2 linked regions of the Methanocaldococcus jannaschii DSM 2661 genome follow. The protein of the gene in region 2 binds, or shares a complex with, the protein of the main gene of each other region. Links are inferred from orthologs where the notes say so. Each region holds a gene or a part of one and is shown on either strand. Other genes may lie near its edges.

The links.
Region 1: the proteins of dph2 (region 2) and MJ_RS05620 are in contact, whole or in part, in a crystal structure (PDB 6Q2D), measured with the Methanobrevibacter smithii proteins. The link is inferred for Methanocaldococcus jannaschii DSM 2661 from one-to-one orthologs. Residues at the interface, in WP_011954460.1 of Methanobrevibacter smithii: Met1, Met3, Tyr4, Pro28, Glu29, Gly30, Leu31, Met33, Phe58, His80, Thr124, Gln126, Ser179, Gly180, Asn181, Phe182, His183, Leu185, Tyr201, Asn202, Phe211, Ile215, Arg291, Asp295, Asp296, Gln298, Met299; in WP_011954157.1 of Methanobrevibacter smithii: Pro482, Asn483, Lys484, His485, Tyr553, Asp555, Glu556, Glu559, Leu560, Leu591, His592, Glu593, Asp594, Ala595, Val596, His597, Arg598, Gly599, Pro600.

Annotation. Positions count from the first base shown.
Region 1 is NC_000909.1:983,516-986,752, forward strand. Bases 1-2,921 are described here. They hold MJ_RS05620 (elongation factor EF-2), read left to right. Parts: upstream 1-331; coding sequence 332-2,512; downstream 2,513-2,921. Other genes in these bases: rpsG (30S ribosomal protein S7), read left to right, coding at 1-221. UniProt on the Methanocaldococcus jannaschii protein: Catalyzes the GTP-dependent ribosomal translocation step during translation elongation.
Region 2 is NC_000909.1:422,456-428,230, forward strand. Bases 631-3,385 are described here. They hold dph2 (diphthamide biosynthesis enzyme Dph2), read right to left. Parts: upstream 2,617-3,385; coding sequence 1,645-2,616; downstream 631-1,644. Other genes in these bases: MJ_RS02545 (TIGR00288 family NYN domain-containing protein), read right to left, coding at 631-1,194; MJ_RS02550 (hypothetical protein), read left to right, coding at 1,334-1,630; cobQ (cobyric acid synthase CobQ), read left to right, coding at 3,106-3,385. In the rest of the region: MJ_RS02540 (EMC3/TMCO1 family protein), read left to right, coding at 12-608; more of MJ_RS02545, read right to left, coding at 613-630; more of cobQ, read left to right, coding at 3,386-4,584; MJ_RS02565 (tRNA 2-thiocytidine biosynthesis TtcA family protein), read left to right, coding at 4,636-5,649. UniProt on the Methanocaldococcus jannaschii protein: Catalyzes the first step of diphthamide biosynthesis, i.e. the transfer of the 3-amino-3-carboxypropyl group from S-adenosyl-L-methionine (SAM) to the C2 position of the imidazole ring of the target histidine residue in translation elongation factor 2 (EF-2).

The sequences.
Region 1 (3,237 bases), 560 kb from region 2 along the record:
TCGTCTATTTACAATCAGTTGATTGTTCATCATTGAGAAGAATTGATGTTGCTTTAAGAAACATTGCTCTTGGAGCATACATGGCTGCTCATAAAAGCAAGAAGCCAATTGAAGAGGCATTAGCTGAAGAGATAATTGCAGCTGCAAGAGGAGACATGCAGAAAAGCTATGCAGTTAGAAAGAAAGAAGAGACAGAGAGAGTTGCTCAGTCAGCAAGATAAATTTACATGCCTTTTCAATATTACATCCAAACTTTATCTTAATAACCCAATAAGCTTTTAAACTTTTAACAAATTAATTAACTCAACAACTAAAAATAAGGTGAAGGGACATGGGAAAAAGAGCAAAAATGATTGCTAAAATTAAGGAATTAATGGAAAAGTATGACAGAATAAGAAATATCGGAATCTGTGCTCACATTGACCACGGAAAAACAACATTATCAGATAACCTATTAGCTGGAGCAGGAATGATTTCAAAAGAATTAGCTGGAGAGCAGTTAGCTCTCGACTTCGATGAAGAGGAAGCTCAAAGAGGAATCACCATATTTGCTGCAAACGTTTCAATGGTTCACACCTATGAAGGAAATGAGTATTTAATTAACTTAATTGACACTCCAGGACACGTTGACTTTGGAGGGGACGTTACAAGAGCAATGAGAGCTATTGATGGGGCAATTGTTGTTGTCTGTGCAGTTGAGGGAGTTATGCCACAGACAGAAACTGTCTTAAGACAGGCATTGAGGGAGAGAGTTAAACCAGTCCTCTTCATCAACAAGGTAGATAGATTAATTAACGAGTTAAAACTAACACCAGAAGAGTTGCAGAGCAGATTTATCAAGATTATCAATGATATTAACAACTTAATTAGAAAGATGGCTCCAGAAGAATTTAAAGACAAATGGTTGGTTAGAGTTGAAGATGGAAGTGTCGCATTTGGTTCAGCTTACAACAACTGGGCAATTTCAGTTCCATTCATGAAGAAGAGTGGAATTACATTTAAAGATATAATCAAGTATTGTGAAGAAGACAGGCAAGATGAATTAGCTGAAAAAGCTCCATTACATGAAGTTGTTTTAGATATGGTTATTAAACACTTACCAAGCCCACCAGAAGCTCAGAAATACAGAATTCCACACCTATGGAAAGGAGACTTGAATTCAGAAGCTGGAAAAGCTATGCTCAACTGTGACCCTAACGGACCATTAGCAGGAGTTATTACAAAGATTATTGTAGATAAACACGCAGGAGCTGTTTCAGTTTGTAGATTATTCAGTGGTAGAATTAAGCAAGGAGACGAAGTTTATATGGTAAATAACCAGCAAAAGGCAAAGATTCAGCAAGTATCTGTCTTCATGGGGCCTGAGAGAATTCCAGTAGATAGCATTTCAGCAGGAAACATCTGTGCATTAGTTGGTTTGAAGGAGGCATCAGCAGGAGAAACAATCTGTTCCCCAGACAAAATAATTGAGCCATTTGAGGCAATAACTCACATCAGTGAGCCAGTTATTACAGTCGCTATTGAAGCAAAGAACACAAAAGATTTACCAAAATTAATTGAAGTTTTAAGACAAGTTGCAAGAGAAGACCCAACCGTTAAAGTTGAGATTAACGAAGAAACAGGAGAGCACTTATTAAGCGGTATGGGAGAGTTGCACATTGAGATTATAACAAAATTAAAGATTGAGAGAGATGCTGGAATTCCAGTTGAAGTAGGGCAACCAATTGTTGTCTATAGAGAGACAGTAACAGGGCAATCACCAGTAGTTGAGAGTAAATCTCCAAACAAACACAACAAGCTCTACTTTGTAGTTGAACCATTAGAGGAGAGTGTATTACAAGCATACAAAGAAGGAAGAATCCCAGACGTTGATACAAAGAGAAAATTAGATGATAAGATTGTTCAGGAGTTAATTAAGGCAGGAATGGATCCAGAAGAAGCTAAGAGAGTAATGTGTATCTATGAAGGAAACGTTCTCATTAACATGACAAGAGGTATTGTCCATTTAGATGAAGTTAAAGAATTGATTATCCAAGGGTTCAAAGAAGCTATGAGAAACGGTCCATTAGCAGCAGAGAAGTGTCAAGGAGTTAAAGTTAAGTTAATGGATGCAGTATTACACGAAGATGCAATCCACAGAGGACCAGCACAAATGATTCCAGCAGCAAGATTTGGTATTAGAGATGCAATGATGCAGGCAAATCCAGTATTATTAGAGCCAATGCAGTTTGTTTATATAAACACCCCACAGGACTTCATGGGGGCAGCGATGAGGGAAATCAGCAACAGAAGAGGACAAATCTTAGATATGGAGCAAGAGGGAGATATGGCTATCATTAAAGCTAAGTGTCCAGTTGCAGAGATGTTTGGATTCGCTGGGGCTATTAGAGGAGCAACTCAGGGTAGATGTCTCTGGAGTATTGAGTTTGCTGGTTATGAAAAAGTTCCAAGAGACATGCAAGAGCAATTAATTAAGCAAATTAGAGAGAGAAAAGGACTTAAATTAGAATAAACTCTCTGACTATTATATCCTTATTTTATTTTTAAGATTCAAGAAAATCTATTTTACCCCCTACGGCCCACGCTCTCGACGTGGCAGAGCCAAGGATGAGAGAGGGTAGGATATAGGGGGGACATTTCTCATAAATAATTAATCTATTTTGTTGATAATAAGTTATCTCTTAATGTTAAATCACTCGGAGACTGAAGAATTGATAGTTTTTTGGAAATTTTTACACATATAATTTTCTAATCTGAGTTAATTTTTTCAACCTTACCAAAACTTTAGTTTTTATTCAAATTCTAAGCTTAAATAAATTTTATTTTTTGAAAGGTTATTTTTGAAAGACACTATGGCATTCTTTGAGTGTCATTATGCAATCAAACATTTTTTCTTGCAGAAATCTAATTTAAATAATTTTATATGGAAAATTCTGGGACTGTTAAGTTAACGACTTCACCCAATTGTAGAACATTATGGAGCTTTTTACTCAACTAACAACCGTATCGAATTTACTATTACTTGGAAATCTATTTAAAACCTCTTTAATCTTGTGATAATAAATTCTAATCGATTCGTGACTTATATCTTCGAATTGGGAGGGGGATAAACCCACTTTCCTCAATGATAATCCGAGGTAGTATAAAAGCCCTGCTAAGATTTTAACCTCTATCGATTCCTATTCCTTTTAAAAAGCTTCCTCTCTACGATTTTCTCCTTTATAACTTCTATCATGA
Region 2 (5,775 bases):
AAGGTGAGTTAATGTTTGGTTCTATATTTGACATATATTATAAAACCTTGGATGCAATTTTCATGCCTATAATAAAAGTTCTACATCCCGCTTTAGCAATTTTAATTATTGCAATAATTGTCTCTTTAATCATAAATATAGCTACAAAACTTTTAGTTGACCAGAAGAGAGTTGCTGAACTAAAAAAGGAGATTCAGGAATTTCAGGTTAAATTTAAAAAAATGTCTAAAAATCCTGAAATGATGGAAAAACTTCAAGAAGAACAACAGAGAATTATGCAACTCAACGCTGAATTAATGAAGATGAGTTTTAGGCCGATGATATATACATGGGTTCCAATAATTTTAATATTTATTTATTTGAGGCATGTTTATGGGTTTGGTGGAGTTTATCAAGAGTTAAATCCTGGTTGGAATGGAGTTGTTGTGTATCTACCTATAATATTGTCAAAGATTTTGTTTATTGATTTCTGGCACTGGCTTGGTTCAATATTTTATAAAGGAGGATTTAAAATAGTTTCTAACACTGCCTTAGGTTGGTTAGGTTGGTATATTCTCTGTTCATTCGCAACATCTACTGTATTGAGAAAGATACTTGGAATAAAATAAATGATTAAGGTTCTTCTCTATTTTCAGTTTCTTCTTTATCTTTCTGTTTTTCCTCAACTTTTAAAAATTTATTTTTCTTCTTTTTCTCTAATTTTTCTCTATCTAATTGGAATTCCTCTCCAATTTTAATTACATAATCAGCAATATTCTGTAAAGCCGTTGAAAAACCAGGCTCAGCTCCAATAACTATAACCTTTTTTCCCCTTTCTTTTGCCTTTCTAATTGCTGGAAGAAAGTCAGCATCTCTTGTTACATAGGCAATGGTGTCAATATTTGGATTAAACACGAGCTCAGTGGCATCTACAGCCATTTCAACATCCACATCTCCAGCAGATATCTTTGGTTCAAAACCTTGGTTTATAACGGCCTCTATTAATTTATCTGATGCATATTGGTTCAAATAAACCCTGCCAATAACAATATCGCCAAATTCACTTAAAACCTCTCTAATTTTATCTAAATCAATGTTAAATTCTTTTCTAAGCATGTTTGGTCCATCAATTAACAATGCAATTCTATGCTCCCCCTTTCTTTTTCTCGCCTTTTCATAAATTTTACTTGTTAAGCTTTCCAATTTCTTCCACATAATTTCACCAACATTGAGTAATAAAAAATAATTAACTAACACTGTTAACCGAAACGGAATATATTTATAATATATGTGGCAAGATGATAATTTATATAATATAATTAAATAACAATAAATAACTTTATGAGGTGATTTCATGTATAATTGTCCATACTGTGGAAAAGATTGTGTAAATGAAGCTGCAGTTAATATTTACTTAAAGATGGTTGAAAAATTCTTTAAATATCAAAATAAAGGGAGTGATATAACTTTTGAAAAATATCCAACAGTTGGAGAGGTTGGAGAGTGTAAAGAGACAGGAGGAAGGATATATCTCTGCCCTTACTGTAAAAAACCATTTAAAGCTTATTATGAAAAGGACAAGGTTGTTATAACATGTCCAAATTGTGGTGAAACTCTCTGCTTACCAGCAACAAATAGGACATTCTGTTAATAGATAATAAAATTTTAGAAATCATCCTCCTTAATTTCATCAAACTTATATTTAAAGCTATTTTTCAAGAAAAGTTTAAATTCTTCTGGAGTGTAAATTGGTTTTTTGTATAAGATATAATCGTCTAAAACGATTCTTGGACATGCAACTATAATATAGCAATCAACATCATAGAATAAAATATCTGGAGAAATATTATCAACTAATATTGGGAGGTAATTAACATCGTTTTCTTCTAACAGTTTTATAATCTCATCAAAAACCCTCTTCCTACACTGTCCTTTTTTTGTTGATAAAACAACACCAACCTTTTTTGGTTTGTTTAATAATAGTTTAGATATTGCTAAAATTCTCTTTTTTATAAACTTATTAATCTCTTCTTCAGATATCTTGTCAAAGCACTTAGAGAGAGGATTGTATATAAAAACCTCCTTTTGATATTTATAAGCAATCATTAAAGGATGAAATCTTCCGGTTCCAACAAATAATATAACATCCCCTTCTTTAACTTCTCCTCTACAACCTAAGATTATACTTGGATTAAAATCTTTTAAAAGTTTTTTATATTGGATGGTTGTTGCTATAGCAACTTTTTTTCCTCCACTTTTATGTTTTTCTATAAAGTTTTTTATATCATTTAAGATTTTTTCCTCTTCATCTTTATTGAATATGTGATATGCGGGAATGAAGAGGGTTTTAATCTCTGGATTTGCATAGCTAAGTTTTTCGTGTCCATAGTGTATGATTAAATCAACATTTAGGTTTTTAACATGGTTGTCTATTAAATCACATGCACCGAAGCAAGTATTTCCCCATAGGTAAATCTCAATGTTTATATTTTTTTGTTTAAAATATTGCTTAATTTTTTCAATCTCTTTTTCAACTTTCAGCTTTAAACCTTCTGGAGCTTGAAAAATAACTTTTGGATTGTTTTTATTTAAATTTTCAATTTCTCTTATAACTCTTTCTGTTTCTAAGTTGAACAAAGTAGTCACCTTTTTTTGAAGTTTTTGATAAAATATAGTTTTAAAGAGCAACTATAAATATATATAATCTAATAATTTGAATGTATAGATTTTAGGTTTTAAATAAAAATAGTTTTTAAGATTTTTGACATTAGCTTAATCCTTGTTTTAATGAACTAAAGGTTCAAATCCTTACTTCTGTCCTTATTTTATACTAAAACTCCTATAACTATTTTTCTATATCCGTATCCAAATTTTTACTGCATGATTATTAAAACCTTTAAAAGATTAAGAAAGGTTTTGCATAGTCATATAAATCCGATACATAACTATTAACAAAAATCCCCAATATTTACTATAAAAACTTAAAACCAAATCTTAAAACTATAAAAATATAAACAATACTCTAAACAAAATTAAAAAATCTAATATCAATATTAAAAATCCAATAAACTAAACTAAATATAATCAAATCTCAAATAAACTATAAAAAATGCTGAGTTGATGAAGATGGCAGAGTTTATAATGGTTGTTGGAACATCATCAAATAGTGGAAAAACGACAATAACTGCTGGATTATGCAGAATTTTAGCAAATAAAGGCTATAAAGTAGCCCCATTCAAATCTCAAAATATGAGTTTGAATTCAAGAGTTGCAAAGGAAGATGGGGAGATTGCTATAGCCCAATACACTCAAAGTTTAGCTTGTAGGGTAGAGCCATCAGTTCATTTTAACCCAATTTTATTAAAACCAAAAGGTAATTTTATCTCTCAAGTTATAGTCCATGGAAGACCCTACAAAGACATGAATTATAATGAATATAGAAAAAATAAAGATTTTTTCTTAAAGAAGATTAAAGAGAGTTTGGAAATTTTAGACAGAGAGTATGATTATGTTATTATGGAGGGAGCTGGGAGTTGTTGTGAAATAAATTTATTGAAGGATGATATAGCAAATTTAAGGATAGCTGAGCTTGTAAATGCCAAAGCTATTTTGGTTGCAGACATTGATAGGGGTGGAGTATTTGCCTCAATATATGGGACAATAAAACTATTGCCTGAAAATTGGAGGAAGCTAATTAAAGGAATTATAATAAACAAATTTAGAGGGAATGTAGAGGTTTTAAAGGAAGGGATTGAAAAAATAGAGGAGCTAACTGGTATTCCAGTTTTAGGCATAGTTCCCTATGATGAAAACCTTGTTTTACCAGAGGAGGATAGTCAAGTCCTACAGAGCATGAGAAGTTTTGGAAATGCAAAAAGTGGAGTGGAAATTAATGTAGTTAGGTTTTCAAAGATATCAAACTTTACAGACTTAGACCCATTAAGATACGATGCATTTATAAAGTTTATCGACTTTGATGATGACATAACTGGAGATATCTTAATATTTCCGGGAACAAGAAGTTCAACAAAAGAAGCTTATTATTTAAAACAACATAACTTTGATGAAAAGGTTTTGGAGTTTTTGAAAGATGGGGGAATTGTTATTGGTATCTGTGGAGGTTATCAAGTTTTAGGAAAAGAGTTGATTGATAAAGAGAAGAAAGAGTCAGATGTTGGAGATATTGAGGGCTTAAAAATCTTTGATGCAAAAACATACTTTGGAAATGATAAAGTAGTTAAAAACTCTTGTGGTTTCTTAGAGATTGATAATAAAACATTTAATGTTAAAGGCTATGAGATACATGAAGGCTTTACCTATTCAAAAGAAAAACCTCTCATAAAAATTGAGAGAGGCTTTGGAAACTGTGGAAATGGTTTTGATGGTTCTATTAAAAAATTTGGAGATGGATTGGCTATAGGAACATACTTCCATGGAATATTTGAAAATTATGAGTTTAGAAATTATATCATTAATTTAATTAGAAAAAGGAAAGGTTTGGATGAGATTTATGGAGATTCATACAAAGATAGCATAGAAAAAAGTTTAAATTACTTTGCTGAAGTTGTAGAGAGAAGTGTTAATTTAAAGCCATTGGGCATTTAAATGAAATGAAATTAGAATAATTATAAAATAAAAAAACAAACTGGGATAAAAATGGTAGAGATTAACTTAAGAGAATTAAAAAAATATGCAAATCCATTCTTTTTAACTATAAGAAAGGATAAGATTTTAGTTAATAATAAAAGAATGGCAAGGTTATCAAGAACAAAGATGGATAAAATTGAAGAAGAGTTTGGAATTCCTGTTATTTATTCAAAAACTTATGAATATGTATCAACGAAGGTTGGGAGATTTATAAATAAACATAAAATTATAGCTCCAAGGGATATTGTTATAGTTGGATTGAGTGGAGGAAAGGATAGTTTGTTGTTATTGCATTTATTGGAAGTTTATAGAAGGAAATATGGAATAAAATTAATAGCTGTTACTGTAGATGTGAATATTGGGGGAATTAGACCATGGAAAGAAGATACAGAAGGAGTTAAGCTGATAAAACATCACTGTGAAATGCTAAATGTGCCACACATTATATTAAAAAATGATTTGGATGTTGTTGAACTATCTGAAATATTGACAAAACATTCCAAAGGAATGGAGTTTTCTCCATGCTTTTCCTGCTCTGTAATTAAAAGGCATTTGTTAGGAAAATTAGCTAAAGAAATTGCTGAAAATGAAAATATCCCTTATGAAAAGGTTAAATTAGCTTATGGACATAATTTAGATGATAATTCAGACACAATTTTGGCAAATATCTTTAAAGGAGAGAGATTAAAGTTTATGAGACCATTGACAAGGTTTAAATACAATGAGGTTGATTATCAAAGCTTTAAAATTCCATTGGAGGAGTGTATAATAATCAGACCCATGCTTCCTATATTGGAGAGGGATATAATAAAAGCTCTTGAAGAGTGTGGGATAGAGTATTATAAAGATAAGGATATGTGTCCATACAGTAGGGATAGGGGGGACAGCGTTAGAAGGAGATGTCATGAGATTTTAGAAAAGTTAGAGGAGGAGATTCCAAATATTAGGGAGATGGTTGTTAGCTCTGCGTTAAAAACAGTTGAGTACTATAGTAAAAATCCTTACGGAGAGGATAACCTTTAAATATTATTTCAAAAAAGACAATATATATTTAGTATTTATTGATACTACCTTGATAATTTTATTATAGGCATAGGATTTTCAATTTTGTTAATTGATTTATGGATTGTCTTGTTGAATATGTTTGAA